4 regions of the Rhodoferax koreensis genome follow, and region 2 is predicted to be linked to each of the others. Evidence: predicted binding sites of a transcription regulator. Region 2 holds the regulator's gene; each other region holds the start of a gene.
The links. Region 2 encodes sigma-54, which starts transcription at its own class of promoters, with help from an activator protein. Its sites were predicted from a motif close to TGGCANGNAANCTGCTTT; they were not measured.

Region 1 (2,176 bases), 1.3 Mb from region 2:
GCCGCAGCGCGCCAGTTCGGTGAGCTTGTCGCGCAGCGTGCCGATGCGCGCCGGCGCGAGTTCCGGCCGGCCGGTGGCGGCGGCGAAGTAGTCGCGCGGATGCGGCTCGAAGGTCAGCACGCAACTCGGCACGCCGCGGTGTTCGGCTTCGCTGTTGAGCAGGGCCAGCATGGCTTGGTGGCCGCGGTGCACACCGTCGAAATTGCCGATGGTCAAGGCACACGCCCCCTGGATGGCAGGGTAGTTGAAGCCGCGGAAAACCAACATGGGTTGTTATCTTTTTGATAGCTGATTGCGCCCGTCGATCAAGCGCCGTCAGCCGAATTGACATGAAAACAGGGTATATTGTGACGCAGCAGCCGTGTTGCAAGCGGCTGTTGACATCTGCGTTCCGGTTCTGTGGTCTCTAGACTATTTCAGGAGGCGTGTTGTGAAGGTCTTGAAGCTGTCGGCCCAAGGGCTGCCCCAGTCATGGATTTCGCTCGAGGAAGCGGTCATCCACTATGCGGCGGAAGACGTGCGCTGGGAGCTCGGCGCGCAGATCGCCGTGTTCCATGGCGGGCACAACGCCATCACCGGCGAGCAGTCGGTGATCGCGGTCAGCAGCATCATCGGGACGCGCGGCGTGCCCAACATCAACCCCTTCGACCTGCGGCCCAGCCTCACCAATTCCAAGCTGTTCACGCGCGACCGCAATGTCTGCGCCTATTGCGGCCAGCATTTCCATGAAGATGTGCTGACGCGCGAGCACATCAAGCCCCTGGGCCAGAAGGGCGCAGACACCTGGATGAACGTGGTCACCGCCTGCCGCGCCTGCAACCACCGCAAGAGCAATCGCACGCCCGAGCAGGCCCACATGCCGCTGCTGTACGCGCCCTATGTGCCCAGCCTGTGGGAAGACTTCATCCTGCGCAATCGCCGCATCCTGGCCGACCAGATGGATTTCCTGATGGCCCACGTGCCTAAGTCCTCCCGATTGCTGATCTGAATGGCCTGTATTTTGGCTGGCAGGGCATTCTCGTCTGGCCGGAAAATGAGCGATTTAAATTGATTATTTAATCGTTAATTGAAACTTAAAAATATTCAGTTACTTCTAATCTGTCGGCGCATTTAACAAGTCATTTTCATTTGGATCTGAATAAAAATGAAGATGAATGATTTATAAGGAAATATTAATCCTGGCGCATTATTTGCTCGAAAACTACTGCCGAGTTTCGGTTTGTTTTGACGATCAAGGAGTGTCCAGATGAAGAAGGTTATTCTCAGCGCCATGCTGGCCATCGCCGGCCTGGCTTCGTTCTCCGCCCAGGCGGTCACCGTCAGTTTCAATTCGACCAACACCAACGTCGCCGGAGGAGACCAGTCCGGCAAGACCAGTCCGTACCTGGACGCGGCCAATGTGGCCAAGGGCACGGTGTTCGTCGAGACATTCGACCATCCCGCAGCGGGCAGCGCCGTCACCTCTCAAGGTTGCGGCATCGACACGCCTTCGAACCTGGTGTCGATCACCGGCGGCAGCTACGGCACGCGCAAGGGGACCGTCGCCGGTGCCGCCGCGGCACCTTCCGGCGATTCGACCTGTTTCGCCTACGGCCCTGCGATCGGCGGCGCGCTGCCCGATACCGTGACCTTGGACTACACCGGTCTGATCAATTCCTTGGGTGGGAAGACCTTGAACTACCTCGGGCTGTATTACGGCTCCATCGACACGTACAACGACCTGATGTTCTACGACGCCAACGGCGACCTGATCCAGACCATCACCGGCCAGTCGCTCATCGACCTGTTCAACGGAACCTCCGGCGACCAGACTTCCAGCGCTTCCAATATCTATGTGAACCTGCTGTTCACGGATGCGGAGGCGTTCACCAGCTTCAAGTTCACGACCCGCGCCATTGCCTTTGAAATGGACAACGTGGCCGTCGGCTACAACGTCAGCGCAATTCCGGAGCCCGGCTCCATCGGCCTGCTGGGCCTGGGCCTGGCCGCGCTGGGTGTGAACCGCCGCCGTAGCAAGGCGAAGAAGGCCTGAAAGAAGGCCTGAAGTCGAGGTTCAGCGGCTTCGAAGCTGGGGCCGCTCAGGAAAAATGCCCGTCCGGCGCTGGCCTGACGGGCATTTTTTGCTGCTGGCCAGCCAGGGGTTGCCTGGCCGGCCGACGGGTCCTCTCCAACCGTC
Region 2 (2,176 bases):
GCCCTGCAGCCCGGTGAGGCGGTGCGCCTCTTCGGCCAGGAAGTCCTCCACGCCAGCGGCGCAGGGCAGGAAAAGCTTGAGTTGGTTCATAAAGACTGACGTGGCGCCATCACGGCGTTAAAGGGATTTCCGGAGGTTCGTTGGCGCGATGCGCAAGGCTTCGCGGTATTTGGCCACCGTGCGCCGCGCACATTCGATGCCTTGCTCCTTCAGCATGTCGGAGAGCTGGCTGTCCGACAACGGCTTCTTCGGGTCTTCGGACGAGACGAACTGCTTGATCAACGCGCGCACGGCGGTGCTCGACGCGTTGCCGCCCGTCTCGGTGCCGAGCGACGAGCCGAAAAAATACTTCAGTTCGAAAGTGCCGTGCGGCGTGGCCATGTACTTGGCCGTGGTGACGCGGCTGATGGTCGATTCGTGCAGGCCGAGTTCATCGGCGATCTCGCGCAGCACCAGCGGGCGCATGGCCAGCTCGCCGTGGCTGAAGAAATTCTTCTGCCGTTCGACGATGGCGTTCGATACCCGCAGGATGGTGTCGAAGCGTTGCTGGATGTTCTTGATGAACCAGCGCGCCTCCTGCAGCCGCTGCTGCAGCGCGGCGTTGTTCGAAGAATCCTTGCCACCGCCCTTGTGTTGCTTGAGCGCGTTGGCGTAGATGTCGTGCACGCGCAGCCTGGGCATCACGTCGGCATTGAGCTGCACGCGGAAGCGCGCCTGCGCGCCGCGGCCGATCTTGACCACGATCACGTCGGGCACGACGATGTTGCGCTCCACGTCGACGAAACGGCGGCCCGGCTTGGGTTCCAGCCGGGCGATCAGGCCCATCGCCGCCTTGATCACGGTGTCGGGCTGGTTGCACAAGTGCGACAGCCGTTTCACATCGCGCCGCGCCAGCAGGTCCATCGACAGGCCGCACATGCGTAGCGCGGCGCGGCGCACCTGTTCCTCCTCTTCGCCGGCATCCTCGTCGAACATCGCGCGCAACTGGATCGACAGGCATTCCTCCAGCGTTCGTGCGCCTACGCCCACCGGTTCCAGGCTCTGCAGCAGGCCCAGCGCCACGGTGAAGCGGTGCACCAGTTCATCGACGTCCTCACCGTCTTCCGCGCCCGCCAGGCCCTGCGCCAGGGCGAGCAGGCTGTCTTCGAGGTAGCCGTCGTCGTTCAGCGACTCGATGAGGAAACGCAGCGCCGCGCTGTCTTCTTCGCCCAGGCGCAGGGCCAGCGCCTGGCGGTGCAGGAACGAGGTCAGCGATTCCTGGCTGCGCGCGAGTTCGGTGGCATCGACCTCGCCGTCTTCGCCGAGGTTGTTCTGCCGCGCCGGTGCGTCGCCACCCCATTCGCTGTCGTCGGGGGCGATCTCGGAAGTGCCGTCCCCATCCCAGCTCTGGCTGTCGTCCTGGCCGGTCAGCGGACTCTCGGATTCGGCGGGGGTCTCCACCGTTGCGGTCTCGGTCGCCGTGGCGGCGGTGCTGCTCGAGAACTCGGATTCGCGGTCGTCCGTGTTCACCTGCGCATCGGCCTGCGCCAGCCCGAACTCCTCGCGCGGCGCCTCGTCCATGTTGACTTCGAGGAAGGGGTTGTCGTCGAGCATCTGCTCGACTTCCGCGCTCAATTCGAGCGTGGACAATTGCAACAGCCGGATCGACTGCTGCAGCTGCGGCGTCAACGCCAGATGCTGCGAAACGCGGAGGGAAAGGCCTTGCTTCATCTACATCTTGAAGTGCTCGCCGAGGTAGACCCGGCGCACTTCGGCGTTGTTGACGATGTCCGACGGCGTGCCCTGGGCGAGCACATGGCCGTCGCTGATGATGTAGGCGTGGTCGCAGATGCCGAGCGTTTCGCGCACGTTGTGGTCGGTGATGAGCACGCCGATGCCGCGTGACTTGAGGAAGCTGATGATGCGCTGGATCTCGATCACGGCGATCGGGTCGATGCCGGCGAAGGGTTCGTCGAGCAGGATGAAGCGCGGCTGGGTCGCCAGTGCCCGCGCGATCTCCACGCGGCGTCGCTCCCCGCCGGACAGCGACAGCGCCGACGAACTGCGCAGGTGCTCCACGCGCAGGTCCTGCAGCAGCGCGGTCAGGCGCTCCTCGATCTCGGCCTTGGTGAAGGCGCGGCCGGTGGCATCGAGCTGCAGCTCGAGCACGGCGCGCACGTTTTCTTCCACCGTGAGC
Region 3 (2,176 bases), 2.7 Mb from region 2:
CGGCGTTTCCATCGATCTGGCCCGTGGCTTCGCGCGCCTGCTCGGTGTCGAGCTTGAGCTGGTGGTGTTCGATACGGCCGGAAAATCGGTGGAAGCCGTGACGCAGGCGCAGGCCGATTTCGGATTCTTCGCGGTCGATCCGGTGCGTGGGGCCGGCATCGACTTCACCGCGCCGTATGTGCTCATCGAAGGGGCCTACCTGGTCAGGCAGGCATCGCCGCTGCAGGCCAACGACGAGGTCGATCGGCCCGGCCAGCGCGTGGTGGTGGGCAAGGGCAGTGCTTACGACCTCTACCTCACGCGCGAGCTCAAGCAGGCGGAAATCCTGCGTGCGCCGAGTTCCCCCAAAGTGGTCGACAGCTTCCTCGAACTGGGCGCCGAAGTCGCCGCTGGCGTCAAGCAGCAGCTCGAGGCCGATGCGCAGCGTGTGCCCGGCCTTCGTCTGCTGCCCGGGCGGTTCATGGTGATCCAGCAGGCGATGGGCCTGCCCAAGGGACGTGGTGCGGCGGCGGCATCGGTGTTGCGCCGATTCGTCGAAGACATGAAGGCGAGCGGCTTCGTCGCCGAAGCACTGCAACGGCACGGCATCCAGGGCGCTTCGGTGGCGCCGGCGCAGGGCTGACGTGGCCTGGCTGCGCATCGTGCGATAGCCAGATCCTTTACGAGGTAAGGCCGAGCGGAACCCGGCTGGGGTAGCGGCGCCTTCCTCCCGGCCGCTCAGCACCGCCCGGCCGGGCGGCCACGGCGCCAACACGCGCCACAGAACACCGGAAGCGATCAACTGGCACGGCGCTTGCATCTCAACTTGTACACAAGTTAGGATGCCTTAAAGTGGTGCAAGAAAAAACTTTTTCCGACATGGGCCGCGCAGCCGCCCTGGCCGACCCGGCCAACGCCTGGATCACCCGTTCGGACAAGCCTGTCGCGCTGGGCGAGGCCGGTGCCTTGTCCGGCCTGGCCTTCGCGGTCAAGGACAACATCGACGCCGCCGGTTTCCCCACCACGGCCGCGTGCCCGGCCTTCGCCTACCAGCCCACGGCGCACGCCAGCGTGGTGCAGAAACTGCTCGAAGCCGGTGCGGCGCTGCACGGCAAGACCAACCTCGACCAGTTCGCGTGTGGCCTGAACGGCACGCGTTCGCCGTACGGCCCGGTGCCGAACGCCTTCGATCCGGCCTATGTGTCGGGCGGCTCGAGTTCCGGTTCGGCCTATGTGGTGGCCAGCGGGCAGGTGGACTTCGCGCTGGGCACGGACACGGCCGGCTCGGGCCGCGTGCCGGCCGGCCTGAACAACATCGTCGGCATCAAGCCGTCCAAGGGCCTGCTGAGTGCGTGCGGCGTCGTGCCGGCCGCGCAGAGCGCGGACTGCGTGTCGATCTTCGCGCGCACCGTGGACGTGGCGGCGCGGGTGTTGCACGTGGCGATGGGCTACGACCCGCGCGATCCCTATTCGCGGGGACTGCACCTGGCCGATACCGCCTGGCCGGCTGCATTCCGTTTCGGCGTGCCGTCTACGCTGGCGTTCTTCGGCGACCGGGCGGCGGAAGCTGCGTTCGCCGAATCCATCGCGCGGCTCGAAGCCATGGGTGGCATCCGGGTCACGATCGACTACACGCCGCTGGCCAGCGCCGCCGCACTGCTGTATGAAAGCGCCCTCGTGGCCGAGCGCTACGCGGCGGTGCGCAGCTTCTTCGACGCCCATGCCGATGCGGTGGTGGAGCCGGTGCGCGGCATCCTTGCCGATGGCCAGGCCTACAGCGCGGCCGACCTGTGCGAAGCCCAGACGGCCCTGCGCGGCTACGGCCAGCAGGCCGCGGCCATGTGGCGGGACATCGACGTGCTGCTCGTGCCCACCGCGCCCACGCACTACACCGTGGCCGCGATGCAGGCCGACCCGGTGGCGCTGAACCGCAACCTCGGCGCCTACACCAATTTCGTGAACCTGCTCGACTACGCCGCCATCTCGGTGCCGAGCACGATGCGGCCCGATGGCCTGCCGTTCGGCATCACCTTCATCGGCCCCTGCGGCAGCGACTGGCAGTTGGCCGACCTCGGCCAGCGTTATCACCATTCGACCGGGCTGACGCAGGGCGCTACAGGTGAAGCCTTGCCGCCGGCGCAGCCGATCGCCGGCATCAAGGCCGCGAGCGAGGTGCCCATGATCCGTGTGGCCGTGG
Region 4 (2,176 bases), 2.0 Mb from region 2:
GGCTGATGCTCTATCCAACTGAGCTACGGGCAGATGCGTGGATGCGGCGGCAAACGCCGGATCCAATCCGGCAGCGTGCTGTCCACTCCCCGATGATAACGGTTGCGAGGGCCGCGTCGGCCCAATGACAGAAGCCCGCCGGACGACGCGTCCGGCGGGCTTCTGGGCGAACGGGGAGTCCTGAGACCGCCGCTCAGGTCGTGATCAGACCTTGCTCTTGCGGCGGCGGCTCACGCCCAGCGCGGCCAGGCCCAGGCCCATCAACGCGATGGAGCCCGGCTCGGGAACGGCGCTCACGTTGAAACCAACGGCCACGTTGTCCATTTCGAAGGCAATGCCGGTGGTCCTGAACGAGAAGCTGGTGAATTGCTCCTGAGGGCTGAAGAACAGGTTCACGTAGATGTTCGAGGAGTCGGCCGTCTGGTTGCCCGAGGTGCCCTTGAACAGCGAGATCAGGCTGGTACCGGTGACCGTGGTGATGACGCCGCCTTGCGCGTTGTAGAAGATCAGATCGTTGTAGGTGTCGATCGAACCGTAGTACAGGCCCAGATAGTTCAGCGTGTTGCCACCAGCGGCAGCGATCAGGCCGGAATAGTTGATGTTGACTTCGTCAGGCAGCTTGCCGCCGATGGCAGGACCGTAGGCAAAACAGGTGCTGTCGCCGGCGGGTGCTGCAGCGCCCGCGACCGAGCCCTGGCGAAAACCGTAGGAACCGCCGGTGATGCTGACCAGGTTGGAAGGCGTGTCGAGTCCGCAACCTTGTGAATTGCCGCCACCATTCAAGGCGCTGAACGTTTCGACGAACACACCGGAGCCGGGCGTCGCCACGTTGTTGGCACCGAGCAGAACGCTGGTCTTGCCGGATTGATCACCACCAGGAACATTGGTGTTGGTGTAGGCGAAGGACACGGTGAAGGCCTGCGCCGGAACGGACAGCAGAGCGACGGCAGCGAACGTTGCACTTACAAACAATTTTTTCATATTTGACCTTGATTATTTCTAGTGAATCTAGAGTTGAAACAGTTAAGCAAAAGCCATGCCAAAGAAATTTTTTGTTATAAATCAATTACTTACATTGATAATTCAAAAACCTTTGGGCGAAAACTGTTAATAAAATCGACATAAGTGAAATTTAACGGTTACAACTAACCGTGAATAAGTTCCTCGATTTCGCCGTCGCATCGAGATAGGTCATGGCATTTACGTGGCCCGTCCCAGGGATTACCCACCCCTTTTGGCCTGACCAATCCTCCCATAATCGCAGCTCTCGTTGTACGACAACAGATAAGCAAGGGTGTTGATGAATCTGATGAACCGGGTGGATTCCACCGCCTTTGCGCCGGGCGTGCGGCCGTGAAGTACCACCTCGACTTCTCTCCGCTCGTGCCCTACTGGCCGGTCTTTCTCAACGGTGCCTGGCTGACGCTGAAGATGACGGCCGTGGCGGTCGTGGTCGGCGTGGCGGTCGGCACCCTGGTGGCGTTCGCCAAGCGCAGCAGGATCACGCCGATCTCGCAGATCTGCTCGGCCTACATCGAGGTCGTGCGCAACACACCTTTCCTGGTGCAGATCTTCCTGCTTTACTTCGGCCTGGCCAGCTTCGGCGTGCGCATGCCGACCTTCGCCGCGGCCGTGCTGGCGATGATCATCAACATCGCCGCCTACGCCGCGGAAATCATCCGCGCCGGACTCGAATCCGTGCCCCGGGGCCAGATCGAGGCAGCAGAATGCCTGGGCCTGTCCAAATGGCGCATCGGCTGGCACGTGATGCTCCAGCCGTCGATCGAGAAGGTGTATCCGGCGCTGACCAGCCAGTTCCTGCTGATGATGCAGGCCTCGGCCATGGCCTCGCAGATTTCGGCGGAGGAATTGACGGCCATCGCCAACACCGTGCAGTCGGACACGTTCCGCTCCCTCGAAACCTACATCGTGGTGGCGGCGCTATACCTGGTCCTGTCGCTGGCGATCAAGCTGCTGACCAGCTTGCTCGGCGAATACCTGTTCCGCCGCCGCCGGGTGGTGCGCCAGGCCGCGGCGCTCAATGCGCGCAACGGCCGGGCGACGGCGTTGCCGCCCACGGCAGCGGTGGCCAGCCGCGGGGGTGCGGCATGAACTTCGGCCTCGGCAGCTTCACCGGGACCCACCTGCTGTACCTGTTCACCTCGATCTGGTGGAC

Region 1: a site for sigma-54 is predicted at 1,180-1,197, ahead of RD110_RS19250 (Npun_F0296 family exosortase-dependent surface protein). Genes of this name have one in related genera too.
Region 3: a site for sigma-54 is predicted at 783-800, ahead of atzF (allophanate hydrolase). Genes of this name have one in related genera too.
Region 4: a site for sigma-54 is predicted at 1,025-1,042, ahead of RD110_RS16105 (Npun_F0296 family exosortase-dependent surface protein). Genes of this name have one in related genera too.

Annotation. Positions count from the first base shown of each region.
Region 1 covers NZ_CP019236.1:4,138,706-4,140,881, reverse strand. Annotated here, with positions in the region: gene RD110_RS19260 (bifunctional riboflavin kinase/FAD synthetase) at 1-267, opposite strand, end outside; gene RD110_RS19255 (HNH endonuclease) at 431-988, shown strand; gene RD110_RS19250 (Npun_F0296 family exosortase-dependent surface protein) at 1,247-2,032, shown strand.
Region 2 covers NZ_CP019236.1:5,480,236-5,482,411, reverse strand. Annotated here, with positions in the region: gene RD110_RS25400 (THUMP domain-containing class I SAM-dependent RNA methyltransferase) at 1-90, opposite strand, end outside; gene rpoN (RNA polymerase factor sigma-54) at 118-1,710, opposite strand; gene lptB (LPS export ABC transporter ATP-binding protein) at 1,711-2,176, opposite strand, start outside.
Region 3 covers NZ_CP019236.1:2,408,698-2,410,873, forward strand. Annotated here, with positions in the region: gene RD110_RS11395 (ABC transporter substrate-binding protein) at 1-622, shown strand, start outside; gene atzF (allophanate hydrolase) at 835-2,176, shown strand, end outside.
Region 4 covers NZ_CP019236.1:3,470,478-3,472,653, forward strand. Annotated here, with positions in the region: tRNA gene RD110_RS16100 (tRNA-Arg) at 1-33, opposite strand, end outside; gene RD110_RS16105 (Npun_F0296 family exosortase-dependent surface protein) at 205-981, opposite strand; gene RD110_RS16110 (amino acid ABC transporter permease) at 1,354-2,112, shown strand; gene RD110_RS16115 (amino acid ABC transporter permease) at 2,109-2,176, shown strand, end outside.